DNA from 2 places in the Corynebacterium sp. 21KM1197 genome. Region 1 is predicted to be linked to the other one. Evidence: predicted binding sites of a transcription regulator. Region 1 holds the regulator's gene; the other holds the start of a gene.
What was found. Region 1 encodes LexA, which represses DNA repair genes until DNA is damaged. Its sites were predicted from a motif close to CGAACANNTGTTCG; they were not measured.
Positions count from the first base shown of each region.

Region 1 (14,315 bases):
ATGGCCGAGGGGCCCGGCGATATTCTCTGCTTCTTTCCCAGCGAGCGCGATATTAGGGACGCCATGGAACTCCTAGAATCCCGGCGCTGGCGCGGAACGCACATTCTGCCGCTTTTTGGCCGCCTCTCCAACCAGGAGCAACACCGGGTATTCTCCCCCCACTCGGGACGGCGCATTGTGCTTTCCACCAATATCGCAGAAACCTCCCTGACGGTTCCCGGTATTCACTACGTGGTGGACACCGGCACCGCGCGCATTTCCCGTTATTCCACCCGCACCAAGGTGCAAAGGCTGCCCATCGAGCCCATTTCCCAGGCCAGTGCCAATCAGCGCTCCGGGCGCTGCGGGCGCGTGGCCGAGGGCGTGGCCATTCGACTGTATTCTGAAGAGGATTTTCTCTCCCGCCCGGAATTCACCGACCCGGAGATTCTGCGCACAAATCTCGCCAGCGTCATCTTACAAATGGCCTCGCTCCGCCTGGGCGATGTTGCTCGTTTCCCCTTCGTGCAGCCCCCGGAAGCCCGCCATATCCGCGATGGACTCACCCTCCTGCACGAACTCGGCGCTATCTCTCAGCCGCGCCCCGAAGGGTTGCCCAAACTCACCCGGATCGGCCGCGACCTTGCCCGCATTCCGGTCGATCCTCGGTTGGCCCGCATGTTGGTAGAGGCCCAGCGCCTGGGGTGCCTCCACGAGGTCATCGTGATCGTGGCGGCCCTGACCACCCAGGATATTCGGGAGCGCCCCCTGGATCACCAAGCCCAGGCGGATCAACTGCACGCCCGGTTCCGCGATAAAAAGAGCGACTTCCTCAGCTACCTCAAACTCTGGGATTACCTTGGACAAAAGCGGGAGGAGCTCAGCGGCAACGGGCTGCGCCGGTTGATGAAGGCCGAGTTCCTGCACTACATGCGCTCGCGCGAGTGGCGCGATCTGGTGCGCCAACTGCGCGATGTGGCCAAGCAATTGGGGTGGAATATCCCCCGTCCCGCAGACGATACCTCGGCTCCGGCTGCGCGTACGTCGGCAAGCGGCGCACCCACCGCCCACACTGCCCCAGGCAATGCGGAGGCCATTCATTCCAGCCTGCTGGCCGGGCTGCTCATGAATATCGGCCAGCGCGACGGCAACTCCAAGGAGTTCCACGGCACCCGGAACACTCGGTTCATGGTGTTCCCCGGCTCCGCCCTGGCCAAAAAGCCCCCGGAGTTCGTCATGGCTGCCGAGCTGGTGGAGACCTCCCGCCTGTGGGCCCGGGACGTCGCCGCCATTGATCCCGCCTGGGTGGAACGCCTGGCCGGAAACCTACTCAAGCGGCAGTATTCCGATCCCGTGTGGTCACGCTCCAAGGCGGCCGCGGTGGTGCGGGAAAAGGCCACCCTCTACGGGGTGACCATCTACGCGGATCGCACCGTGCCCTATCACCGGGTGGACCCCGAGGCCGCGCGATCCCTGTTTATCCGGCACGCCCTCATCGAGGGCGATTGGGCCACCCGCCATCACTTTTTCCACGATAATGCCGCCAAGTTGGCCGAGGCCGCAGAGATCGAGGAAAAGGCCCGCCGCCGTGGCCTGGTGGCCGATGAGGACGTGCTCTACGAGTTCTACGATCAGCGCATACCCCGCACCGTTACCACGGGCGCGCACTTTGATTCCTGGTGGAAGAAAAAGCGCCGCGAGAATCCCGCCGCGCTGGATTTCTCCCCCGAGGCTCTGCTGCACGATGATGCCCAGGAGATTACCCAGGATCTCTTTCCCGATCACTGGGATCAATTCCGCCTGGAATACTCCTTTACCCCCGGCAGCAAGGATGACGGCGTGCGTGTGCTCATCCCCGTGCCCATGCTCGCCAGCATCGATCCCGCCCCGTTCCAGTGGCTGGTGCCCGGCCTGCGCGTGGAATTGGTCACGGAACTCATCCGCAGCCTGCCCAAGGGGCTGCGCCGCAGCGTGGTGCCCGCCCCCGATTTCGCGGAGAAGGTCACCCCCCTGCTCAATCCCGGCGAGGACCTGCGGGAATCCCTCGCCGCCGGGCTCCGCAGACTGGGTGGCACCGGCATCGACGCCACGGATTTCTCCCTTGCTGCCCTGCCCGCCCACCTGCGCATGACCTTTGCCGCAGTGAATAAGCGAGGCAAGATCATCGACGCGGACAAGGACGTCCAGGCCCTGCGCCAGCGCCAGGCCACGCAGATTCGCTCCTCGATGGATCGCCTGGGAAGTTACTCCGAGACCACCTCCGCTAAGGAGTGGACGGCAGAAACCCTGGGCACCATCCCGGAAACCGTGCAGACCACCGTGGACGGACACTCCGTGACCGCCTACCCCGCCCTCCGGCTTAACGAGGGAGCCATTTCCGTGGTGGTGCTGCCCACCAAGACCGCTGCGGATCAATCCATGCTCACCACCACGCTCACCCTGCTCATGCGGGCTGTCACGGTCAATGCCAAGCAGATGACCAAGGGGCTCCCGCTGCAACAGCGCGTGGCCTTAGAGCACTATCCGCACGGCGGCGTCGAGGGAATCGTGGAGGAGGCCCGCGTGGCCGCCATCAGGGATCTTCTGCTTGCCGCCGGAGGCCCCGTGCGCAGCCCCGAGGAGTTCGCCGGGCTGCGCGACACCCTCGTGCCCAAGGTGGCGGGCGAGGTTCGCCGCAGCATCGTGGCCATTGCCCCGGCGCTGGTCTCCTACGAGCGCGTGGCCGATGAGTTAAACGAGTGGGAGGGCCCGGCCATCGACGACATGCGGGCGGAACTCAACTTTCTCCTCCCTCCCAAGGCCCTCATTGTGCACGGGATCAATCACCTCAAGCACCTCCCGCGTTATCTCCAGGCGATGAATCTGCGCCTGGAGGAGATGAACCGCGATCCCGATAAGGACGCCGCCCGGCAAGACGAGGTGGACACGGTGCTCACGCACCTGCGCAAGGTGCTCGCCGCCAAGCCCAAGGGAGCGGAAAAAACCAGGCCGGTCAAGGAAATCTACTGGATGATCGAGGAATTCCGCGTGAGCCTCTTTGCACAGCGGCTGGGCACCGCGCAACCTGTCTCGCGCAAGCGGATCATGCGGGCGATAGACAAACTCTAAATCTCATGGGTGGCTATGTCGCCGCGTCCCTCCCGGGCACGGCGACGCATGAGCCGGATCTCCTTTTCAAAGTCCTCCGCGCAGTCAAAGGATTTATACACGGAGGCAAAGCGCAGATAGGCCACCTCGTCCAATTCGCGCAGCGGCTCCAGGATCGCCAGGCCAATGGCATTGGCGTTGATCTGGGAACTGCCGTGGCTGCGCACCGTCTCCTCTACCTGCTGAGCCAGGCGCTTGAGGGAGTCATCGGAGACGTCGCGCCCCTGGCAGGCGCGGCGCACGCCGGTGATCACCTTCTCACGGCTAAACGGCTCCGTGACCCCATTGCGCTTGACCACCAGGAGGATCGCCTTCTCCACGGTGGTAAAGCGTCCAGAGCAACTACTACATTCCCGGCGGCGTCGAATGGCCGCACCGGCGTCAATCACTCTGGAATCAATCACCCTGGAATGGGTGTGGTGGCAAAAGGGGCAGTACACGGAAAACCATGCCTCCTTGTGGCAAAATCTTGCGGTGCAACGATGAAATAGATACCGGCCCGATTCTATTACCTCTCCCCTTAACGCGCGGCGGACACCGCTCCGGCGTGAATATCCATTCCCATCTCCACGGCGGGATCGGGCCCCTCATCCGTGAGGAATACCGCTCCCAGCACCACACTCAGCCCAAAGACTCCGCCCACCAGGTACGTGGTGATCCGATCGGTGGGGCTGCGTCGCGGACGTGTTCCATCCGACATGCCATCGCTGCGCTCGAATATCGGGGCATCACCCCTCACTCCATCTAATCCCCTATTCGAATGAGTGAGCGTTCGAACGCCCCTTAAGTCTCCCACCGCAGCAAACCCCTCACCCGGCTCCCACACCGCCGCAGGGGGGAACGGGGCGAGCGGAGAGATCACCGTGGTTAATCGGAGCAAATGAGGTAGTCATGGCACTATCCTTCCTAGGGCCTGTTCCTGCACAACATCAGTCAATACCCATCGAACAAACCAACCCATACGGTAGATCAGGTGTTCGATAAAGCGTTCGATACCCGTTATAGCACCCATCCGCACCCCTGTCTAGCCCCAGGGCAAAAATCTTCGAACACCCGTCCCAAACAGCCCCCGGCATTGTGTACAGTGAAGGGCATTGGAATCGCACCGGCGAAGGAGTACCGCACATGCCCCGCACCCCCAGTGGCCCCAGCGCAGACAAGGACGCCCCTGATCTCTCCACGTTGTCCCCACGGCAGCGTCGAATCCTTGAGGTGATCCGGGACGCCGTGGTCCTACGCGGATACCCGCCGAGCATCCGAGAGATTGGCGATGCGGCAGGCCTCCAATCCACCTCCTCGGTGGCGTACCAGCTCAAGGAGCTAGAGAAAAAGGGCTTTCTGCGCCGCGATCCCAACAAGCCCCGCGCGGTAGACGTGCGGCACCTCCCGGGTGACCCCGCCCCCGCCAAGAAGCAAACCGCCGCACCGGAGACATCGGCTCCGCCCGAGGCCGCAGCCACCTCCTACGTTCCGCTCCTGGGCAATATCGCCGCAGGTTCCCCGATCCTGGCGGAGGAAAACGTCGATGACTATTTCCCTCTGCCCAGCGATGTGGTGGGAGACGGGGAACTCTACATGCTGAAGGTATCCGGGGAATCCATGCGCGATGCCGGTATTTTGCACGGCGATTGGATCGTGGTGCGCTCTCAGCCGGTGGCAGAGGAGGGCGAGTTCGTGGCCGCCCTCATCGACGGGGAGGCCACCGTCAAGGAGTTCCACCGAGATTCCACTGGGGTGTGGCTCCTACCTCACAATGAGGCCTTTGACCCCATCGACGGCTCCCAGGGGCAGATCATGGGCAAGGTGGTATCTGTCATGCGGAAACTATAGTTACTCACCCCCGAAAAGGGGGTATTCTCTCCTCCACTCTCCGCCTTTCTCACTTTCTGACCTCCACATTTGGCCCGAGCCAACACGAGGTCAATCAATCCCACAAGGCAAATGTGGTTTTTATGGAACAATGGGGTCATCTTGAGGGGTTCACGCCCCGGCTGCCGCCAAGGTGCGACCAAGAGCAGCCCCAATGGTTCCGGGAAACCGACCCGGATAATCCGATTGGAGTCTGAGCAGACCCCGAGTGGACCCAAGTGGAAAGGAATGACCGCCATGTATGCAGAGGAGCGTCGGCGTCAGATCGCCGCCCAGACTGCCGTCGAGGGCAGGGTGAACGTGACGGAACTCTCCCGGAAGTTTGACGTCACCGCCGAGACCATCCGCCGCGACCTCGCCGTGCTCGACCGCGATGGGATCGTGCACCGCGTTCACGGCGGTGCCGTGGCCACGCAGTCCTTTCAAACCACGGAGCTCTCCCTGGACGCTCGCCTGCGCTCCGCGCCCAACGCCAAGTCCGCCATCGCCCGGGCCGCACTCAACTTCCTCCCGGATTCCCCCGGTGGTGGACTTTTCCTCGATGCCGGCACCACCGTCACCGCCCTGGCCGACCTCATTGCGGATACTCCCCAGGCAAATCAGTGGTCGATCGTGACCAATAGCCTGCCCATCGCGCTGACGATGGCCAATAAGGGGCTCAGCGAGATTCAACTGCTGGGCGGCTCCGTCCGGGCGATCACGCAGGCCGTGGTGGGCGATACCGCCCTGCGCACCCTGGCCCTCATGCGGGCGGACGTGGCCTTCATCGGCACGAACGCCCTCACCCTCGATCACGGCCTTTCCACCGCCGATGCCCAGGAGGCCGCGATCAAGTCCGCAATGGTCACCAACGCCCGCCGGGTGGTGGTGCTGTGCGATTCCAGCAAGATCGGCAACGATTACCTGGTGAGCTTCGCCGCCATCGAGAATATTGACGTTGTGATCACCGATAGCAACGCGCCCGAGTCCTATGTGCAGAGCCTGCGCGACCGCGACATAGAGGTGGTGCTGGCCTCCTAGAGCCAGCGCAAAGGCGGTGGGCCAAGATATTTCGTCTCGCCCACCGCCCTGTATGGCGGTTCTATACCGCCAGGATCGCGCGCACGGCGTCGCGCGCCTCCGAGGCCCCCTCGGAGGCCAGGGCCGCCGCTGCGGCGGCCTCGCACTCCTCCAGGGTTACCTCCGCGAGTTGCGCGCCCACTCCCGCCACGGCTGTGGAGGCGGCAGAAAGCGAGTTCACGCCCAGGCCGGTGAGCACGCAGGCCAGGAGCGGATCGGCGGCGGCCTCGCCGCACACACCCACGGCAGTATTCGTATCGCGCCCCACCACGCAGGTGTGCTGGATAAGGCGCAGCACGGCGGGTTGCCAGGGATCGGTCAAATACGCCAACTGGGAAGAAAGGCGATCGGCAGCCATCGTGTACTGGGTGAGGTCATTGGTGCCGATGGAGACGAAGTCCAGGTGCGGCATGATCTTATCCGCCATGAGCGCGGCGGCGGGCACCTCGATCATCGCGCCCGGGGTGAGCCCGCGCTCCTTGCACAGGGAGGCAAACCACTCGGCCTCCCGCGCCGTGGAGACCATCGGCGCCATGACCCAGGTGGGGGCCTGATCGCCGCGCCCCTGCGCGGCCTGGGCGATGGCATCGAGCTGGCGGGTAAGCAGGGCCTCGTTATCCCGGGCAATGCGCAGGCCGCGCACGCCCAGGGCCGGGTTCTCCTCCTCGCTCATATTGGCGTAGGCGATGGGCTTATCCGAGCCCGCGTCCAGGGTGCGCACCACGACCTTGGACTCCGGGAAGGCGGCAAAGACCTTGCCGTACAGGGCCGCCTGCTCGTCCACCGAGGGTTCCTCCGTGGCGGAGAGGAAACTCATCTCCGTACGGTAGAGGCCAATGCCCTCCGCCTGGGTATCGGCGGCAATGCGCGCGGCGTTGGCGTCTTGGACGTTGGCGAGCAATTGCACCCGGTGCTCGTCCTTGGTGCTGGCGGGGCCCGTCCACTGGGCGATCTTGGCGGCGCGCTCCTGGGATTCCTGCACCATGCGCGCCGCCTCCTCCGGGTCCGCGCCGCTGCTCACGGTGCCCACGGAGCCGTCGATAAGCACCTTGGTGCCCGCGGCAAAGTCGCGGATCGAGGTCCCGGCGGCCACGATGCAGGGCAGATTGAGCTGGCGGGCGATGATCGCCGTGTGGCTGGTGGGCCCGCCGAGTTCCGTAACCAGTCCGCGATAATGCTCGATATCCAGGGCGGCGGTATCGGCCGGGGAAAGATCATCGGCAAAGAGAATAACCTCACCCTCGATGGCGGGCAGGCCGGGCTCCTCCTCGCCGCGCAACTGCGCGATCACGCGATCTCGAATATCGCGCAGGTCGGTGGTGCGCTCCGCCATCACGCCGCCCGCCGCGTTGAACATGGCCACGAACTTGGCGGTGGCCTCCACCGTGGCAAAGGCGGCGTCCATGCCCGATCGGATATTTTTACGCACGGTCTTGCGCCAACCCCGATCGCGCACCATTCCGGCGGTAGCCCCCAACACCTCGGCGGCGGGGCCCTCGGCGCTGTTAGCGCGGGCGTCGAGACGCTCCGCCACGGCGTCGGCCGCCGCGACAAACTTCTCGTACTCCGCCTCCCGTTCTTCCTCGGGAATCGTGGTGCCGCCGGTGGGAAGTTCGGGGCGGGGACGCACCCACACCACGTCCGCGTAGGCGATACCCGCAACCACGCCGGTGCCCTTTGCGGTGAGGTGAGCAGAAGCATTGTTTCCAGAGCCTTCGGTCATGCGCACCACTCTAGCCGGGGTTACGGACACCACGCCACAGCAACCTGCCCGAAACTTGCCCGAGCAAACATCGCATAAGCCACATATCTCCCCCAACCAGACATAAGACCTCTTGACTTTTCGGGCACCAAGCGAAAGGATTAAGACATAATCAGACATCAATAGTGACGTTCATCTCCCAATGGCCCGGCCCAACGATAGACCCAAGGAACCCCGTGATACTCACGCTCACCCCCAACCCCAGCGTCGATGCCACCCTGACGCTCCCCGAACCCCTCTCCCCCGGCTCCGTTCACCGGCTCAGCGCCCTCGATCACGTAGCCGGCGGCAAGGGCGTCAATGTGGCCCACGCCATCCACCTCGCGCAGCGGCCCACCCTCGCTCTCTTTCCGGCGGCAAGCACCGATCCTTTCGTCGAACTCGCCACTCAGGAGTCCATTCCGCACCTCGCCATTGCCATGCAGGAGCGGGTGCGCACCAATACCACCATCACCCAGCCCGATGGCACCACCACCAAGCTCAACGGCCCCGGCCCGCTCATCAGCGCGGAGGTGCGCGATCTCCTGCTCGATACCCTCGTGCGCACCGCCCGGCAGCACAACGCCGCGTGGATCGCTCTTTCCGGCTCCCTGCCCCCGGGTCTGCCCACCGGCTGGTACGGGGAACTGGTGGCCCACCTGCGCGCGGAGGTTCCCGGGGCCCGCGTGGCCGTGGATACCTCGGACGCCGCCATGATCGCCCTGGGAGAAAGCTTTGAGCGCGCCGCTCCCCACCTCATCAAGCCCAATGGGCTGGAATTGGGGCAGTTGGTGGGCTGCGATGGCCTGCACCTGGAGCACCAGGCCGAGGCCGGAGACTATCTGCCCGTGGTGGAGGCCGCCCGTTCCATCGTGGCGCGCGGGGTGGAGTCCGTGCTGGTCACCCTGGGCGGCGCCGGTGCCGTCCTCGTCACCGCCCAGGGCGCGTGGAAGGCCACGCCCCCGCCCACCACGGTGGTATCCACCGTGGGCGCCGGGGATAGTTCCCTGGCCGGCTATCTCCTGGCCGCCACGAACGGGAACGCTCCCGAGCAGTGCCTGCGCCAGGCCGTGGCCTACGGCAGCGCCGCCGCAGCCCTACCCGGCACTACCCTGCCCCGCCCCGAGCAGGTAGACATGGAAAAGACTCAGATTAGCGCCATCGACCACGCTTGAGCCGCGCTGGAAAGCAGCACTCGGTATAGCAAGAAAGAAAGGAAAACCGATGTCCTCTCCCATCATCACCGCCGACCTCGTCGGCCTCGACGTGGATTACGGCGGTGAACCCGCCGCCGTCATCGAAAACCTGGCGGGGCTCGTGGCCGCCGCCGGGCGGGCTACCGACGCCGCCCTGCTCGCCAGCGACGCCCGCGCCCGCGAGGAGAAATCCGGCACGGGCGTTCCCGGCGGCGTGGCCATTCCGCACTGCCGCTCCGCAGCGGTCACCGAACCCACCCTCGCCTTTGCTCGCCTCCGCCGCCCGGTGGACTTCTCCGGCCCGGACGGGGATGCCTCCCTGGTGTTCCTCATCGCCGCCCCGGAGGGCGGGGGCAAGGAACACCTCAAGATCCTCTCCAAGCTCGCCCGAGCCCTGGTGCGCAAGGACTTCCTGGAGGGGCTGCGCGGGGCCACCACTCCCGAGGAGATCGTGGAACTGGTCACCGGCGTGGTCAATGCCGCGCCGAAGAAAAAGAAGCCCGCCCCGGAGGCTACCCCCGCAGCCGAGGCAACCGCCGCTGCCAATAAGGCCGATGAGGAGGCCAAGGTCACCCGCGTGGTGGCCATCACCGCCTGCCCCACCGGCATCGCGCACACCTACATGGCGGCCGACGCCCTCACCCAGACCGCCGAGGCCCGCCCGGACATCGAGTTCGCCGTGGAACCCCAGGGCTCCTCCGCCGTCACCCCGCTGCCCGCCGCCACCATCGAGGCGGCCGACGCCGTTATCTTTGCCACCGACGTCGGTGTCAAGGACCGCGAGCGCTTTGCGGGCAAACCGGTGATTGAGTCCGGCGTAAAGCGCGCGATCAACGAGCCGGGCACCATGCTCGACGAGGCGGTGGCCGCCGCGGCGAATCCCCGCGCGCGGCGAGTGGCCGGAGGCGAAGCGCCTGCAAGCGACTCCGAAGCCCCGGTGGAGGGCTCGGGCCTGAGCTGGGGCAAGCGCATCCAGCAGGCCGTGATGACCGGCGTTTCCTACATGGTGCCCTTCGTGGCCGCCGGTGGGCTGCTGCTGGCGCTGGGGTACCTGCTTGGCGGCCGCCAGGTGGGCGATTACTGGCAGGTGCTGGTCACCCACTATTCCCTGAGCAACCTGCCCGAGGACGTCGCCGTGATCGGCGGACAGTTGGTGGCCTTTGACCGCTCAGGCCTAGGGCTTTACCTGGCGGCCATCCTCTTTGCCACCGGCCAGGCGGCAATGAGCTTCGTGGTGGCCGCACTGTCCGGTTACATCGCCTACGCCCTGGCCAATCGCCCCGGTATCGCCCCCGGCTTTGTGGGCGGCGCGCTGTCCGTGATGCTTGGCGCGGGCTTCATCGGTGGCCTGGTCACGGGTATCCTCGCCGGATTCATCGCCATGTGGCTCGGCTCCTTGAAGGTGCCGCGTTGGGTGGCCTCGCTCATGCCGGTGGTGATTATTCCGCTGCTGACCTCCATGATCGTGGGCCTGGCGATGTTCCTGGTGCTGGGCAAGCCCCTGGAGGCCGTCATGACCGGCTTGCAGAACTGGCTGAACTCCATGTCCGGTTCCTCCGCCGTGCTGCTCGGCGTGATCCTTGGCCTGATGATGTGCTTTGACCTCGGCGGCCCGGTGAACAAGGCGGCCTACCTCTTTGCCACCGCAGGCCTTTCCACCGGCGACGATTCCTCCATGAAGATCATGGCCGCCGTGATGGCCGCCGGCATGGTGCCGCCCATCGCGCTTTCCCTGGCCACCTTTATCCGCGGTCGCCTATTTACCCCCGCCGAGCGGGAAAACGGCAAGTCCTCCTGGCTGCTGGGACTCTCCTTCGTCTCCGAGGGCGCGATCCCCTTCGCCGCCGCCGATCCGCTGCGCGTGATCCCCTCCATGATGGCCGGTGGCGCGGTCACCGGCGCGCTGAGCATGGCCCTCGGCGTGACCGCCAGCGCCCCGCACGGCGGTATCTTTGTGCTTCCGGTTATCTCCCCGGCCCTGGCCTGGGTGCTTTCCCTGGCCGCCGGTATCGCGGTGTCCACCCTGGCGGTACTCGCCCTGAAGCAACTGTGGCCCAACAAGGCCGTGCAGGCGGCCACCACGGAAGCATCCGAGGCGCCAGCGGCAGCAGCCGCGCCCTCCGCGTAGAACGCCCCCTGGCTTTCCGACGAGGACAGCCGGGGAATAGGCCGCGAACCTGGCACCGCCGCCTCAGCGCGCCTAAAATACAAGATCGAGCATTTTTACTATTCCCACCACGCCACCGGCGTGGAAGAAAGGACAATCATGGCCTCTAAGACCGTCACCGTTGGTTCCGCTGTGGGTCTGCACGCCCGCCCGGCCTCCATCATTGCCGATGCCGCTGGCGATTACGACGAGGACATCTTCCTCACCCTGGTGGGCGGCGACGAGGACGACGAGACCGACGCCGCCTCCTCCCTGATGATTATGGCCCTGGGCGCGGAAAAGGGCGATCAGGTGACCGTGACCTCGGAGAACGCCGAGGCCGTGGAGAAGATCGCGGCCCTCATCGAGAAGGACCTGGATTCCGAGTAATCCCCCTCTGCTCCTGGCATAAAGCTAGGGGAAAGAACAAGCGCCCGTCGGCGGTGAATACCGGCCACGGGCGTTTTTCGAGTTCTCGGCTATTTTCCGGCTAGTTTCTAGCCGCCGCACCGCTTCCGTCGCCCTCGCCCACGCGACGATACAGCCACATCAGCACCGGGTACCCCACCATGATTCCGGCCGAACCCCAGGCGATACCTTCCAGTTCCACCGGGCCCACGTGCAGGGTGAGGTTGCCGACCCCCGCCACCAGGGCCACCGCCGCAGCGGTGAGATTCACCGGGTGGTTGAAGTTCACCTTATTGTCCTGCCAGATCCGCACGCCCAGCATGCCGATCAGCCCGTAGAGCACCAGGGTTGCCCCGCCCAGGACCCCGGCGGGGATACTGAAGATCAGCGCGCCAAACTTAGGAATGAAGGCCAACGCCACGGCCGTGAGCGCCGCCACCCAGTAGGCCGCGGTGGAATACACCCTGGTGGCGGCCATCACGCCCACGTTTTCCGCGTAGGTGGTGGTGCCCGAGCCGCCGAAGCCCCCGGCGAGGGTGGTGGCGAGGCCGTCGGCAAGCAGGGCGTCCCCGGCGCGATCGTCGAGGTTGCGTCCCGTCATGGCGGAGACGGCCTTGACGTGGCCCACGTTCTCCGCGATGAGGACGATCACCACCGGCAGGGTCACCAGGATCGCGGAGAGCCTAAATTCCGGGGTATGAAACTGCGGCACGCCCACCCAGGCGGCCTGCGCAATAGCCTCGCGCGCTCCCTCGGTGAGGTTGCCTGTGATGGCGGCAAAGATCCAACCGATGAGCACCCCACCGAGGATTCCCAGGCGCGCCACCATGCCCCGGCCCGCCACGGTGAGCAGCAGAATGCTCACCAGGGTCACGGCGGCCACGAGCGGCTGGGACTCAAAGTTGCGCGCGGCGGTGGGCGCGAGGTTCAGGCCGATGAGCGCCACAATCGCTCCGGTGACGGCGGGCGGCATGGCGGCGTCGAGCACGCCGCGCCCGGCGGCCTTGACCACCAGCCCCACCACCACGAGCGCCAGACCCGCCACCACCACGCCGCCGAGTTGCACCGAGATTCCCTCGCCCTGGGTGGCCGCCAGCGGGGCGATGAAAGCAAAGGAACTGCCCAGATAACTGGGCAGCCGATTGGCGGTGATGAGGAGAAAGAGCATGGTGCCCAGCCCGGAAAAGAGCAGGGTGGTGTTCACGGGGAAGCCCGTGAGGGTGGGCACCAGCAGGGTGGCCCCGAACATGGCGATGACGTGCTGCATGCCTATGCCGATGGTGCGCGGCCAATCCAGGCGTTCCTCGGGCGCCACCACCTGCCCGGGGAGAATCTTCTTGCCGTCGCCGTGGACGGCCCACCTCATCACGGTTGTTCCTTAACGGAGAGCATGAGCGGAACCTATCTGCCAGAAATGCTGTACGTAGGGATTATACGAGGCTTAAGCCCCGGAATAATTCACCTCAGCGACTGTTCCTGCGCCGACCGTTCTACGCGTCTACCCCTCGGAGGCACCCTCCACCGCGAACTCCCCCAGTTCCTCGGCCAGGCGGCGCGGCAGGCGCACGTCGATCCGGGTGCCGGTATCCGTGTATTGCTCGTCAAGCACCGTGCCAAACTCGTGTACTCGGGAGACCACCTCGCCCCGGGTAAAGGGGATCTCCAAGATCACGTGCTTATCCAGGGTGTTAAGGAAGAGTTCGATGCGCGATTCCAGCTCGCCTATCCCCTCCCCGGTGGCGGCGGAGACGAACACTACGTCCTCGATCACGTGCCGCAGCTCCGCCAGCGCCAGGGGGTCCGCGATGTCCGTCTTGTTCACCACGATCACCTCGGGCGGGGCCTGCGCCCCGGTTTCCCGCACGATGTCCGCGATCACGTGATTGACGGCCTGGATCTGCTTGAGGGGAAAGGGATCGGAGCCGTCCACCACGTGCAGCATGAGGTCTGCCTCTAGCACCTCCTCCAGGGTGGATTTGAAGGCCTCCACCAATTGCGTGGGCAGGTGCCGCACGAAGCCCACGGTGTCGGTGAAGATGATGGAGCGGCCGTCGGCCAGTTGCGCCTTGCGGGTGGTGGGGTCCAGGGTGGCAAAAAGCGCGTCCTCCACCAGCACGCCCGCGCCGGTGAGCGCGTTGATGAGGGAGGACTTTCCGGCGTTGGTGTACCCCGCGATGGCGATCTTCGGCGTGAGCGAGGCGCTGCGGCGCGAGCGCTTGACCTCGCGCGAGGTTTTCATCGCCGCGAGTTCCTTGCGCAGGCGCGCCATGTCCGCGCGCAGGCGGCGTCGATCCGCCTCGATCTTGGTTTCACCGGGGCCGCGCAGGCCCACGCCGCCGTTGGACCCGGCGCGCCCGCCCGCCTGGCGGGAGAGGTTGCCACCCCAACCGCGCACGCGGGTGATGAGGTATTCCATCTGTGCCAGGGATACCTGCGCCTTGCCTTCCTTGGACTTGGCGTGCTGGGCAAAGATGTCCAGGATCAGCATGGTGCGGTCGATGACCTTGGTGTTCAGGGCGTTTTCCAGGGCCACGAGCTGCCCCGGATTGAGTTCACCATCGCAGATCACGGTGTCCGCCCCGGTGGCGGCCACAATATCGCGCAGTTCCTCCACCTTGCCGGAGCCCACGTAGGTGCCGGAATCCGGCTTATCGCGGCGCTGATAGAGCATGTCCACCACCTCGGCGCCGGCGGTTTCCGCGAGCGCCGCCAGCTCGTTCATGGTGGCCTCCACCTCCGCGAGGGTGCCCTGCGTCCACACCCCCACCAG
Region 1 is NZ_CP123907.1:1,344,543-1,358,857, forward strand. It holds gene hrpA (ATP-dependent RNA helicase HrpA) at 1-3,087, shown strand, start outside; gene nrdR (transcriptional regulator NrdR) at 3,084-3,566, opposite strand; gene OLW90_RS06565 (hypothetical protein) at 3,647-3,826, opposite strand; gene lexA (transcriptional repressor LexA) at 4,252-4,956, shown strand; gene OLW90_RS06575 (DeoR/GlpR family DNA-binding transcription regulator) at 5,233-6,015, shown strand; gene ptsP (phosphoenolpyruvate--protein phosphotransferase) at 6,077-7,777, opposite strand; gene OLW90_RS06585 (1-phosphofructokinase family hexose kinase) at 7,993-8,970, shown strand; gene OLW90_RS06590 (fructose-specific PTS transporter subunit EIIC) at 9,020-11,119, shown strand; gene OLW90_RS06595 (HPr family phosphocarrier protein) at 11,258-11,527, shown strand; gene OLW90_RS06600 (uracil-xanthine permease family protein) at 11,628-12,911, opposite strand; gene hflX (GTPase HflX) at 13,044-14,315, opposite strand, start outside.

Region 2 (14,315 bases), 220 kb from region 1:
TGATCTCGGAGGGCGGGGGAACGTCCCGGTCGAGGCGCTGGTAGGCGCGTTCCAGATCGGTGCTGCCCTGGAAGGGGGTTTCCCCGGTGAGCAACTCAAAGAGGACGATGCCCGCGGAGTAGACATCGCTGGCGGGGCCGAGTTCCGAGCCACGCACCTGCTCCGGGGAGAGGTAGGCGGCCGTTCCCACGATGTGCGTGGTGGTGTGCTGCTCGGAGTCCGTGGCGCGAACCAGTCCAAAGTCCGCCAGTTTGACGGCGTGATCGGCGCTGATGAGCACGTTATCGGGCTTGATGTCCCGGTGAATCAGACCGCCGCGATGTGCCTCGGCCAGGCCGGTGAGCACGGCGCGCATGACGGAGAGGGCGGCGTGCGGCGGCATGGGGCCGCGCTCGGCCACGAGTTCCCGCAGGGTGCCGCCGGTGATGAGTTCCATGACCAAAAAGACGTGGTTGCCATCGGAACCGAAGTCATATACCCCCACGATGTGCGGGTGATTGATTCGGGCCATCGCGCGGGCCTCGCGGCGGAATCGCTGGCGGAACACGGGGTCATCGATGTAGCGATCGTCCATGACCTTGACGGCCACGGCGCGGCCCAGGCGGAGATCCACGCAGCGATACACCGTGGACATGCCGCCACGAGCGATCGGTTGATCTATCTGGTACCTGCCCTCAAGGACATCTCCCACCTGAAGTTGAGCCATGGCCCCAGTATGGCCGAAGGCACAGGGGGAGTGGTAGCCACATCGTCTAAACTCGGGTGCCGTGAGTGTTCAAAGTGTGTCCTCTGCCGTTCTTCCCGCATCTGAATCCCTCCTGACCCTGGAGGAAACCTCCGAGCGGCTGGGAATCCTGGTCACCCGCGTGATTGACATGATCCGGGACCACAAGATCATCGCCATCAGGCACGAGGGCGTGCGCATGATTCCCGAGATTTTCCTGGGAGATAAAGGAACGGTGCAGCGCTTTGTGCCCGGCGTGATCGCGCTGCTTTCCGACGGCGGCTATAGCGACGAGGAGATTATCCGCTACCTCTTTACCGAGGATGATTCCCTCCCTGGCAGGCCCATCGACGCGCTGCACGGGCACCTGGCCCGTGAGGTTATGCGCCGGGCGCAGGCGATGGCGCTGTAGGCCGACGAAACAGCCAGGTGGTTAGGCCCCAGGCCACCAGCGTGGTCGAAAGCATCCACAGGGGGTTATACAACTGGTGATTGCCCGAGCCGGTAAAGGCCAGGGTGACCACGATGGAGGCCGCCGTGGTCCAGGGCAGGACCCAGCGCGGCACAGGGGTGACGGCCACGAGGGAAATGAGGCTGGCGTAGTACCAGGGCAGGGTGACGGAATTAAACACAAAGGCCACGCAGTACGCCACGGCGATACCGCGCAGGGCCTGGATGGCGGAGGAACGGAAGAACCACCAGGCCGCCACCAGCCCGAGCCCCATGAGCACCACGGAAGCCCGGCGCAGGAACTCCAGGGGGACGTTGAAGGTGAGGGAGGCGTCGAAAAGCAAAAGAAAATCCGTGGCCACCCCGGCGAGAAGGGAGGGAAGCGCCAGGGGATTAATCACCTTGGAATTGCCGGATATTTCCGCCAGCCAGCCCCAGGAGGACTGGGAGGCCCAGGTGATCGCCGCCACCACGCCGAGGGTGAGCGCGGCACCTCCCGCCGCGATTCCGAGGAAAGCCGCGCAGCGCTTGAGCAGGGGGGTGTGTGGCGAGGTGTAATGCCGCAATGCCATCCAGACGACGAAGGGCAGGGCGAAGGCCGCGGTGGCCTTGAGCGCCACCGCCACCGCGATGAGAACGATCGCGGTGGCGTAGCGGTGATACACGGCGCAGACGAGGCCGAGGCTCACGAGCCCCACCATGATGGACTCGTTGTGCATCCCCCCCACCAGGTGCAGGATCATCACCGGATTGGCCGCGCCGATCCACAAGGCGGTGGCGGGGGGAGCATGAAAGGCCCGAGCGAGGCGGGGAATGGACCAGGCGATGGCGGCGAAGCCCGCGATGGAGAGCAGCTTGTATAAGACGATGCCCGCGGTGATGTTATCGCCCACCAGGCGCGTGATTCCCTCACCGATCCAGAGGTGAAGCGGGCCATACGGCGTGGTGGTATTGCGCCAATCGTGGGATACTTCCAGCAGCATGGGGCCGGGGTTGATGGCTGCGCCCTGGGTATAGGGGTCAAAGCCATCGCGGAGCATGGCCCCCTGCATGAGGTAGGAGTACACGTCCCGAGAAAGAATGGGGGCGGCAAAAACCAGGGGAAGCACCCAGGCGATGAGGCTCCGGCGCACCTCGTGAAGCCGCTCGGCGGGTGCGGCGAGCACGCGCCTGCCCAGGAGCACCCACGCGGCCACGAGCAGAAGGATGCCGACCCACAAAATAGTATTGGCCAGGCCCGCGCCGTGCCCGTAAGAAAAGAAATCAAGACCCAGGGCGTGCAGCACGCCGCCCCGATTGCGAGTGGCCCCACCGCCAAAGGACCCCAGGGCGATGAGCGCGGTACCGAGGGCCCCCAGCGGCAGTGGGCGGAGAGAAGGCGCGGACATGGCTGTACTTTCCGTTTTACTTCCGACGCTCCGTGGAGCGGATAGCCAGATCCCGCAGAGCCGAACGCACCTCGGGGGAGATTGCCTCCACCTGGAGATGTGCCACCCCGGAATCCACGAGGGAGGAGATGCGGCGCTCCACCTCTGCGAGCGCCCCGGATTCGGTGATGATCTCCGAGAGCCGGGCGAGGGCGGGAGCATCGAGCGGTGAGCCGACGCCGCGCCGCAGTTCCTCGGCGGCCGCCGGATTGCGCTCATCCGTGGCGGCGAGGGCGAGCGCCAGCAACACCGTGCGTTTGCCCTCCCGCAGATCGTCTCCGGCGGGCTTGCCGGTGACGGCGGGGTCGCCAAAGACCCCCAGCACGTCATCGCGGAGCTGGAAGGCGATTCCCACGTCGCGCCCATAGCTCCGAAAGGCCTGGATAACCTCGGGGGTGGCCCCGCCAAGGGCGGCCCCCAGGTGCAGCGGGCGCTCGATGGTATAGGCGGCCGTTTTGAAGCGATTGACCGATTCCGCCAGGCCAATATCCTCGCTGGCCGTGGCCTCTAGGGTGATGTCCAGCAACTGGCCGCCGATGACCTCCGTGCGCATACCGCGCCACGGCTCGCGCGCGCGGAGTAGGGCGGTGTGGGAAAGGCCGGCGTCATGCAGCATGTCATCGGCCCAGGTCAAGGCGAGGTCCCCGACGAGGGTGGCTACGGACTGGCCAAAGTGCGCGCTCGCACCCTGCCAGCCGGAATTGCGGTGGTGGCGTTCCATGCGGCGGTGCACGGTGGGGGCGCCGCGCCGGGTATCGGAGGCGTCAATGATGTCATCGTGAATGAGGGCGCAGGCCTGGATGAGTTCGAGCGCGCTGACTGCCTGAAGCACGGCGCGGGGGTTCTCCGCCCCCTCGCCCTGGGCTAGGCTGTGCGGGCCGTGCGGGCCGTGTGCCCCCAGGAACCCCGCCCACCCGTAGAGCGGGCGAATGCGTTTACCGCCGCCGAGCACAAAATCCCGCAGGCTCTCCGCCGCCTCGGCCACGGGCGCGCCGATGGCCTTGACCTCCGGCAGCCGGGAATCGAGGTATTCGGTGAGGATTTCCTGGGTTGCGGCGGGAATATCGCTGAGCGTAAGCGAGCGGGCGTCATGAGCCACGATGAGGATAGTCCTTTCCGACAAGAGCGCGGGGTGATATACACACGATACCTAGCCGGTGGGACTTTCCCGTGCTGGCAGGGGCGATGCGAGGGGTAGGGGCGCCCCCAGCACGGCAAATGGGCGGGAATCGCCGGGAAAATAGAAGGATCGCAGCACGTCGCGGAAGCCAAAGGAGCGATAGAGGCGAAACGCGCGGTTCGCCTCCCCCGGAACCTCTGGGGTGGAGAGAAGTGCCGTGGGCTCAGGGAGGCCGTCGAGGAGGCGGGCAAGAAGATTCCGGCCTACCCCGCGCCCCTGATAAGCCGGTGCCACATGCACCTCCGTGACCTCAAAGTAATCGTCTAAGAGAGTGGCGGAATGGTGGCGATATAGCAGGCCCCGCTGCACTTGTTGATGCCACCACGTATCCGCCGAGCCGTGAAAACCGTAAACAACCCCCGCGATGTGCGCGGGATCTGCTTGGTGGATCGGGGGTGTGCGCGGGGCGCTTGGCGACGCCCCCGCTGGCTCCGAGGGGGCGACCTGCGTCCGAGAGGCGCGGGGCGGGCTGAGCACGGGGGTGTGCAGTGCGCAGAAGGCGCGGAACCCCGGCAAGGTGCTGTCCTGCTCCCACGCGGCGATCCGGCTTTCGCGGAGGCGGGCGGGGTATTTCATGGCATGGAGATAGACGTCCACGAGGAGGGGTGCGGCGGCGACGAACTCGGTGGGCGTGAGGGCATGGATAGACAGGGGCATGGTGTCTATGCAACCACGTTGGTGTGCGCGGTGCCGAGGCAGGAAGTATGAAGCCAAAATCGAAAATGTGTTCTATAATGCGGGTGGGGTTGTCCCGCGCGGTGTTTAGGGTGAGCGGTGTCAATGAGGGCATGGCACGCCTGGGCTGGGTGCTCATGGCTGTGAATGATTCCGCCGCGGTGTGCGATTGAGGTAAAGGAGAGAGGAAATGGCGCAGGTAATTTCTGCTACGGCGTTGGGGGCATATCGTGGACGTTATCGCGCCGCGCACTCCGTGGGGGGTGGGGCGAGAGGACTTTATGGATAAGGCGAGGGGATTGCTGGCTCAGGCCCTGGCGGAGAATGAGGCCGGTCAATACGGCGAGGCCTTTGAATCCGCGTACCGCTGCGCCCTGCGCGTGGCGGGTGCGGTGCAGGCGGGTGCCCCGGTGGCGCGTCGCCGCCGCGCTCCCGGCGGGGCGTGGGCTCGGTTGCGGTTGGTAGACGGGCGAGGAGGTTATTGGGCGGATCGGTTTGAGGCGTTTTCGCGCCTGCGCTCTCGGTGGAACTCCGGGCTAGAATCGCGGATAGAGGAGCAGGTGGCGCATCAGCTGCTGGATCTGGCCTCTGCCTTTCTTGCCGAGGTGGAGGCGGAACCCGTGGCTCTTGCGGCTGCCGCCTAGTGGCGGTGGGCATCAGGTGCCGGGAACACATCTGCGCTCCACGTCGTTGAGAACATAGTGAGCAGCGAACGGCCGGAATATATTGGGAGGAATCGTGTCGCTATCAGAGCAGGAGCAACGAGCGCTTCGGGAGATTGAGCAATCCCTCTTGGCGGAGGACCCCACCTTTGGGTCCTCGGTGACCGGGGCGCGCGGTGTGGTTGGTGCTGCTCCGGGGCGAGTATTCCGTGGTATTGCCTTGGGGGTGCTGGGGCTGGTCATGCTCATCGGTGGTGTGGCCTTAGCGCAGAACTCGCTGTGGTTTATCGCTTTGAGTGTGGCGGGATTCCTCTTGATGTTCGGTGCTGGTGTGTGGGCGCTTAGGGGTTCCGGGGACGCGGTAATTTCTTCCGGTCGGGCGGCCGGTGGGCGCGCCGGGGTTCAGGGAAAGCCCGCGGGTGGTTCCACGATGGCGAGTCGCATGGAGGAGGACTTCCGGCGCCGCTTTGAGTAGGTCGTGGCGGAAATAACTAATTGAGGGCCCTGTGCTCGCCCCTTGGATGGGGTGGGCGCAGGGCCATCGTGTGTTTGGGGTGGGAGCATCATGTGTTCCCCCACTTTCCCCACCGAGATCCCTCGGTGGGGTCTTGGTGGGTGGGAATGGGCCGTGGGGGAGCGGTGTGGAACCAGGTATTTCTGGGAAAATGCCAGTTCAGAGTGTAAAAGGATGCTGTGAGTATCGGCGGGGTGTGGCTGTGGGGTGATGCCTTTTTCTTATGTCTGGAACGTGTACATAATGTGATGGATGTTGCTGATGTTGTTAGTGTGATTGGGGTGTGGGGAGGGTGTGGAAATATCCCCCACGGGAAAAATAGAGCCATGACCTGTGTTTTCTGGTGTCTTGTGTGACTAAAGTGGCCTTATGGCTAGTTCTGGTGGGGGGAAGTGGGGTAGAGTGGGGCGCACTGGTTGATGTTGGGGAGTGAGAACTCTCCGGCACCGGCTAGGGGAAGGGAAGCCGGTCCCGTGGCAAAGAGTGAAGGAAGGTGGTTCCGGGATGTTTCTCGGTACCTATACTCCGAAGCTCGATGACAAGGGGCGTCTCACTCTCCCCGCCAAGTTCCGCGAGGAACTGGCGGGTGGATTGATGGTTACCAAGGGACAGGATCACAGCCTGGCGGTCTATCCGCGCGAGGAGTTCGCGCAGAGGGCGCGCAAGGCTGCGGCGGTCTCTCGCACCAACCCGGAGGCTCGCGCGTTTATCCGTAACTTAGCGGCGAGCGCCGATGAGCAGCGTCCAGACGGCCACGGCCGGATCACGCTCTCTGCGGCGCACCGAAACTACGCGGGTCTGACCAAGGAGTGCGTGGTGATCGGCTCGGTGGACTTCCTGGAGATTTGGGATGCGGAGGCTTGGTCTCAGTATCAGCAAGAAACGGAAGAGGCATTTTCCTCGGCGGACGCCGACGATGTCCTCGGAGGTTTGCTGTAGAGGCCGGTTGAGAGCATCGCGGCGGAGTGCGCGGAGGACTCTGCCCGATACCGAGTGTTCTGGTGTACTTCCCCGACATCAGAGCCCTCGGATGATCCGGGTGGGGCCCTGCACGCACTCGCTCACACACGGCGGGCGAATGGCTGCCCGGGAGACACAGAGGACACCGGCAGGAAAGGGGGATAGCGGTAACGATGAACGAGCACAAGCAGGAATACGGCGAGCGGCTTTCGGAGAACCACGGGCACGTGCCCGTGCTACGCGATCGCGTCACGGCCCTCCTTGCTCCTGCGGTGGAGGCCGCGAGCGATCACGCGGTGATCGTCGATGGCACTCTTGGCGCCGGAGGCCATGCCGAGCATTTTTTGCGGACCTTCCCCCAGGCGGTGCTTCTTGGCTTTGACCGCGATCCGGTTTCCCTGGAAAACGCCACCCGGAGAATCACCGAGGCGGGTTTTGGCGAGCGATTTTACCCCGTTCACGCCCGGTATGACCAGGTGGCGGAGGTCCTGGACGGGGGCGAGGGGCCGATCATTGATCGTGCTCGCTCTCACGGGATCGCGGGGGCGCTGTATGACCTCGGCGTTTCCTCCATGCAGCTCGACCAGGTGGAGCGGGGTTTTGCCTACCGGGTAGACGCGCCCCTGGACATGCGCATGGATCCCACCTCGGGCCGGACGGCGGCCGACGTGCTCAATACCTATAGCCATGGGGAATTGGCCAAGGTGCTCAAGACCTACGGGGACGAGCGCTTTGCCGGAAAGATCGCCTCCGCCGTGCTGCGGGAGCGAGAAAAAGAGCCTTTTCATACTTCCGGCAGACTGGTGGAACTCCTGTATGCGACGATTCCGGCCGCGGCCCGGCGCACCGGAGGGCACCCCGCCAAGCGCACCTTTCAGGCGCTGCGAGTGGAGGTGAATGCGGAATTGGCCTCCCTGGAGGCGGCGTTACCCGCCATCACCGGCAGCCTGGGTGTGGGCGGCCGAGCGGTGTTCATGAGCTATCAATCCCATGAGGATCGCCTGGTCAAGAGGTATTTTTCCGAGATCACCGCCTCCACCACGCCGCAGGGTCTGCCCGTGGATTTGCCGGGCACGCAGCCGAGTTTCCGGCTGCTAACCCGTGGCGCGGAAAAGGCCACGAAACAGGAAATTGACGATAATCCGCGCGCCGCACCGGTGCGAGTGCGCGCCATTGAGAGAACCCGAACAGACGCCGAGAGCACGATCCCCGGAGGATACCGATGAACTCCCACAGCGAAACGAGCGCTCGTCGTAGCCGAGACATGAGCATGGAGGCCACGACAGGTTCGGCCACTGCTCTGCTGGAGCGCGACGGACGTCGCAACGCGAATGGCACGCGCACCGCTCCCGCCGCTCCGCGCCGCACTCTGCGCAACCCCGTGCGCCGCGTGGTGCCCAAGCCCGCCGTGGGTCGGTTGGGCTCTCGTCAGGTGGTTTCCGTGCGCGGGCGCAGGGTGGCCACGGCGCGGCAGTCCTCCCGGCTGACGCGGATTAGCCTGGTGGCCATCGTGCTTTTGGTGGGGGGCGTGGCACTGGCTATGGCGCTCTCGGGCATTTCTACCCAGCAGACGTTCCGCTTGCAGCAACTCACCGCGCAGGAAAAGCAGCTGGATAACCAGATTGAGACGCTCAATCGCGACGTGGAGACCGCGCGGAGTTCCTCAGAGTTTGTCCGCCACGCCAATGACAACCGCATGGTGGTTCCGCAGCAGCCCGGTATCCTGGCCGTGGAAGAAAACGGTGAGGTGACCGAGCGCCGTCCGGCAGAGGGAGACTCGCGCCCGATCGTGGACGTCAATGGGGCACCGACGCGCGCCAACGCAGCATCGAGTAACCCGGACAAGACCGAGGGAATGGGTGAGAACCTGGAGGCCCTGCCGCAGGGGCAGCAAGCCCCGCAGGCGGGCCAGACGGCACCGGCGCCGCAACCCCCGGCTGGCGGGCAGGCGCAGCCGCCCTATCTGAATTAACGATACGAGCACTAGGGAAGGTGGCATTGGGCAGTGAATCCCCCTCGTGATCGTCGCACCCCGGCGACGCCCCGGTACTCCACCGGGGCGTCGTATCGCCCGGCACCGGCCGCGCGCCCCCGGCCTCAGCAGCGTACCCAGCAGCAGGTCATGCGGCGTCGGCTCAGCCTGGTCCTGGCCTTCCTCGTGGTGGCGGTATTGGTGCTGGCCACCCGATTGGCCTGGGTGCAGGTGATCTGGGGGCCGGAACTCTCCGCTAAGGCCGAGGAACAGCGCGCGCGTATTTACGTGGAACCGGCGCGCCGTGGCGATATTACGGATCGCGATGGCCGGGAAATGTCCTACACCATGCAGGCGCGCTCGCTGACCGTCTCTCCCGATCTTTTGCGCAAGGAACTGCGCGAGCAGAAGGACCTAGAACTACGCATGGAGGTATCGGAGGGCGCGGCAGCGCCCCAGGATCGTGATGCCTACCTTGATGAGCAGGTAGAGGCCACCTTAAAGGATATGGCCGAGCGCATTCCGCAGATGATTAAGGATTCCGGGGCCTCCACCGAGGACGTGGATTCCAAGGAGATCGAGGAGAAACTGCGCGCCGATAGCCATTACGAGGTGTTGGTGCGCAACGTGGACCCGGACGTAGCCGCCCAGATCGCGGAGACCTTCCACGGCGTGGCCGCCGATCACCAGGACATTCGCCAATACCCCAACGGCGCGGTAGGGGAGAATATCCTGGGCAAGGTATCCATGGACGGGCAGGGGCAATTTGGCTTTGAGGCCTCCGGCGACGCCCTGCTATCCGGCATCAATGGCCGCATGACGGAGGACGTATCCACCGACGGCCAGGTGATTCCGGGCACCCTGCGCGATCAGGTTCCGGCTATCGACGGCAAAAACGTGAGCCTCACCGTGGACGTGGACGTGCAGAATTATCTTCAGCAGAAGGTAGAGCAGGCCCGCGCCAATTCCGGGGCCAAGGATGCCGAGGCCGTGGTGCTGGACGCGCACACGGGCGAGGTGGTGGCGATGGCCAATACCGGCACCATTGATCCCAATGGGGACATTGAAAAGCAATTGGAGCGCGGCAAGGACTTTGATAATCCCTCCATTAGCGCTCCCTACGAGCCGGGTTCGGTGGCCAAGATCATCACCGCCGCCGGCGTGATCGAGGAGGGGCTGACCACCCCGGACGAGGTATTGCAGGTGCCGGGCGCGATCAGCATGTCCGGCGTTACCGTGAATGACGCCTGGGCGCACGGAACCGCCCCGTACACCACCACGGGTATTTTTGGTAAGTCCTCCAACGTGGGCACGCTCATGCTGGCCCAGCGCCTGGGCGAGGAAAAGTTTGCGCAGTACCTGGAAAAGTTTGGCATTGGGCAAACCACGGGCGTGGAACTACCCAATGAGTCTGCGGGCCTGCTGCCCTCTCCCGAGCAGTGGTCGGGCGGTACCTTTGCCAACCTCCCCATCGGCCAGGGGATGTCCTGGACTACCTTGCAGATGGCCAGCGTGTATCAGGCCCTGGCCAATGGCGGCGAGCGCGTGGAGCCGCGCATTATCAAGTCCGTGACCAACCCCGATGGCACCGAGGAGGAACTACCCGAGCCCAAGCGCACCCGGGTGGTGCGCCCGGAGACCGCCCGCACCGTGGTGGATATGTTCCGCGCGGTAACGCAGTCCGATCCCACCGGCGTGCAGTCCGGTACCGGCCCGGGTGGCGCGATCGAGGGATACCAGACCTCTGGCAAGACCGGCACCGCGCAGCAGGTGGACCCCAACACCGGGGCGTATTCCATGAGCGATTTCTGGATTACCTTTGCCGGTGTGGCCCCGGCGGATGATCCCCGGTATGTGATCGCCGTGATGCTGGACGATCCCGATCGCGGCGTGGAGCCCGGCGGGCAGGGCGGACAATCGGCGGCCCCGATCTTCCGCGACGTGGCCTCCTGGCTGCTGGATCGGGATAACGTGCCCACCTCGGCGCCGATGGAGGGGTTGCTTACCCTTCAGGCGGGCTAGATCTTTAATTTCAAGGAATAAGGCAGAAAACGACGAGAAGCGAGAAGAGGAAAGATGACAGCAACGCTGGACGCGGTGGTGCGCGTGACCAAGGGCCGGATAGCGCTGGGGCAGGCGGATGCCGCCCAGGCCTTTAGTTCCATGAGCCTGGATTCCGCGGCGGTGGAGCCGGGTGGACTTTTTGCCGCCCTGCCGGGCACGCGGGTCCACGGGGCCTCCTTTGCAGAAAACACCGAGGCCGGGGCGATCCTCACCGATGAGCACGGCGTGGAGATCCTTAAGGCTGCGGGGGAGACTCGCCCGGTGATCGAGGTGGCCGACGTCCGCGACGTGCTGGGCTATGCGGCGGCCGAGGTATATGAGCACCCCAGCGAGAAACTCACCGTCCTGGGAATCACGGGTACCTCGGGGAAAACCACCACGAGTTACCTGGTGGAGGCCGGGTTATTGGCCGCGGGGTATTCGGTGGGGTTGATCGGTACCACTGGCACCCGGATCAACGGGCAGCCGGTGCCCACCTCCCTCACCACGCCGGAGGCCCCCATGCTTCAGGCGCTTTTTGCCCGCATGGTGGCCGAGGGCGTCACGCACGTGGTGATGGAGGTGTCCAGCCACGCCCTGGCCCTGCGCCGCGTGCAGGGCACGCGGTTTGCGGTGGGGGCCTTTAGCAACCTTTCCCAGGATCACCTGGATTTCCACCCCACCATGCAGGATTACTTTGATACCAAGGCGCTCTTTTTCCGCCCGGATTCCTCCCTGCGCGCGGAGAAGGTCGTGGTGTGCGTGGACGATGACTGGGGCCAGCGCATGGCTCAGGTGGCGGGCGAGTATCCCCTGACGGTGTCCACCCGGGGCCACCAAGCTCTGGTGCAGGCTCATGACGTCGAGGTGGATTCCCAGGGCGTACAAACCTTCCGCCTCGATCTGGAGGGCGCCTCTTTGGACGTGCGGTTGCCGCTCCCGGGCCGCTTCAACGTGGCCAACGCGGCGGTGGCCGTGGCCATAGCCCACGCCGCCGGGGTGGACGTGGAGGTATTCGCCCGGGCCCTGGCCACGGTGGCGGTGCCGGGCCGCATGGAGCGTGTGGACGCGGGCCAGGAATACATCGCGGTGGTGGACTATGCACACAAGCCGGCCGCCATCGCGGAGGTTCTGGATACCCTACGCGGGCAGGTGGCGGGCCGCATCGGCATCGCGGTGGGCGCGGGCGGAAACCGCGATCACTCCAAGCGCCCGATCATGGGCGCGGAGGCCGCCCGCCGCGCGGACTTCGTGGTGATCACGGACGATAACCCCCGCGATGAGGATCCCGCCCCGATCCGCGCCGCCGTGCTCGATGGGGCCAGGGAGGCGGCCCAGGAGCGCGAGCCCGCCCCGGAGATCGTGGAGGTGGGGGATCGTCGGCAAGCCATCGCCGCGCTGGCGGGCTGGGCTCGGCCTGGCGACGCCATCGTGGTGGCGGGTAAGGGCCATGAGAACGGCCAGCTCGTTCGGGGCGTGAACCACCCCTTTGATGATCGGGAAGAATTGCGCCGCGCGGTAGAAAAAACTGCGGGAACAGAAAGGTAAATCTTTAAAAGCCCATGATACCGCTTTCACTCGCACAGATAGCCGATATTGTCGGCGGGGAATTGCACGATGTTCCCGATCCGCAGGCCCAGGTGACGGGATTTGTGGAGTTTGATTCCCGCAAGGTCACCCCCGGCGGTTTATTCGTGGCCCTGCCCGGTGCCCGCGTGGACGGGCACGATTATGCCCGCACCGCCGTGGAGGCCGGGGCGGTCGCGGTGCTGGCGGCGCGCCCGGTGGGGGTACCCGCGATCGTCGTTAAGCCCCAGGGCAAGACGGACAGCAACGCGGAACTTTTCCGCCACGATGCCGATGGCTCGGCGGCGGCCGTGGTGACGGCGCTCTCTGACCTGGCGCGCGCGGTGGTGCGGGAACTCAGCCGGGAACACGGGTTGCGGGTGATCGGCGTGACGGGCTCGGCGGGCAAGACCTCCACGAAGGATCTGATCGCCTCGGTGCTGCGGCACCTGGGGCCCACGGTGGCGCCCCCCGGTTCCTTTAATAACGAGATCGGGCACCCCTATACCGCCCTGCGGTGCGAGCCGGACACGAGGTTCCTCGTGGCGGAGATGAGCGCGCGCGGCCTGGGGCACATCGCCCACCTGGCTCAGATCGCCCCGCCGCACCTGGGCGTGGAACTCAACGTGGGCAGCGCACACCTGGGGGAGTTTGGCTCCCGGGAGAACATCGCCCAGGCCAAGGGCGAACTCGTGGAGGCGCTGCCGCGCGAGGGCGTGGCGATCCTCAACGCCGACGATGATTACGTGCTGCCCATGGCCCGGCGCACCCAGGCGCGGGTGCTCACCTTTTCCGCCGAGGACAGGCGGGAGGCGGACCTGCGTGCCACGCAGATCGACCTCGACGACGTGGCCCGCGCCGCCTTTACCCTGAACCATCGGGGGGAGAGCGTGCGGGTGAAACTCCAGGTCTTTGGCGCGCACCAGGTCTCCAACGCCCTGGCGGCCGCGGCGGTGGGCCTGGAAAGCGGCCTGACCCTGGAGCAGGTGGCTGCGGCGCTATCGCAGCACGTCACGGCGTCCGCGCACCGCATGGACGTGCATACCCGAGCCGATGGCGTGACGGTGATCAACGATGCCTATAATGCCAATCCTGACTCCATGCGCGCGGGCATCGCGGCGCTGGCCTACACGGCATCGGCACGCACGGAGGCGCGCTCCGTGGCGGTGCTGGGCGAGATGAGCGAACTCGGCGCCGAGGCGGTGGCCGCTCACCGGGAACTCGGCCGGGAGGTAGCGCGCTACCACATCGCGGACCTGGTGATGGTGGGTGCGAGCGAGGCCTGCCGGGCGACGGCCGAGGAGGCCGCGGCCGGCGGCGTGCGCACGAGCGTGGTGGACACTATCGACGCCGCCGTGGCGCAGCTTCAAGGCCTCCTGAGCCCCGGCGACGCCGTGCTGGTGAAGGCCTCCAATTCCCAGGGGCTCTGGCGAGTGGCCGAGCGCCTGGCGAGCGCGCAAGATGACACCCGAGACGTTTCTAGGTAAAAGCAGGCGAAGGAATCCCCGTGACCCACATCATCATCGCAGGAATCGTTAGTTTCCTCGTCTCCATCGTGACCACCCCCATTCTGATCAAGAGATTCAGCAGCGAGGGGCTGGGCCAGGAGATTCGGGAGGATGGCCCCAAATCCCACCTGCGCAAGCGCGGCACTCCCACGATGGGTGGCATTGCCATCATCGCGGGCATCGTGATGGGCTACGTCGTCACCGGCCTGTATGCCCTCATTACGGAGACGGGATCGCGGGGCTTTACGGCCTCCGGTCTCCTCGTCCTCGGGCTCACCCTGGGGCTGGGCGCCCTGGGCTTTGCCGATGATTCCATCAAGCTTTTTAAATCCCGCAACCTGGGCCTGAATAAGACCGGGAAACTGGTGGGCCAATTGGTGCTGGGCATCGCCTTTGCGGTGTTGGTGCTGCAATTCCCCAACGATAAGGGCATCACCCCCGGCTCCACCAATCTCTCCTTTATCCGCGATATTCCCACCGTGGATCTGGCCCTGGGCGGGGGAATCGGCCTGATCTTTTTCATCGCGTTCATGGTGATTCTGATCAGCGCGTGGTCAAACGCCGTGAATCTCACCGACGGGCTGGACGGCCTGGCGGCGGGCGTGACCTCCCTGGTGATGGGCGGGTACATGGT
Region 2 is NZ_CP123907.1:1,568,028-1,582,342, reverse strand. It holds gene pknB (Stk1 family PASTA domain-containing Ser/Thr kinase) at 1-706, opposite strand, end outside; gene OLW90_RS07665 (Rv2175c family DNA-binding protein) at 768-1,136, shown strand; gene OLW90_RS07660 (alpha-(1->6)-mannopyranosyltransferase A) at 1,105-2,562, opposite strand; gene OLW90_RS07655 (polyprenyl synthetase family protein) at 2,579-3,724, opposite strand; gene OLW90_RS07650 (N-acetyltransferase) at 3,752-4,438, opposite strand; gene OLW90_RS07645 (SAV_6107 family HEPN domain-containing protein) at 4,738-5,100, shown strand; gene OLW90_RS07640 (DUF3040 domain-containing protein) at 5,195-5,593, shown strand; gene mraZ (division/cell wall cluster transcriptional repressor MraZ) at 6,137-6,571, shown strand; gene rsmH (16S rRNA (cytosine(1402)-N(4))-methyltransferase RsmH) at 6,766-7,818, shown strand; gene OLW90_RS07625 (hypothetical protein) at 7,815-8,564, shown strand; gene OLW90_RS07620 (penicillin-binding protein 2) at 8,715-10,586, shown strand; gene OLW90_RS07615 (UDP-N-acetylmuramoyl-L-alanyl-D-glutamate--2,6-diaminopimelate ligase) at 10,641-12,155, shown strand; gene OLW90_RS07610 (UDP-N-acetylmuramoyl-tripeptide--D-alanyl-D-alanine ligase) at 12,170-13,660, shown strand; gene mraY (phospho-N-acetylmuramoyl-pentapeptide-transferase) at 13,681-14,315, shown strand, end outside.
Region 2: a site for LexA is predicted at 4,499-4,512, ahead of OLW90_RS07645 (SAV_6107 family HEPN domain-containing protein). Genes of this name have one in related genera too.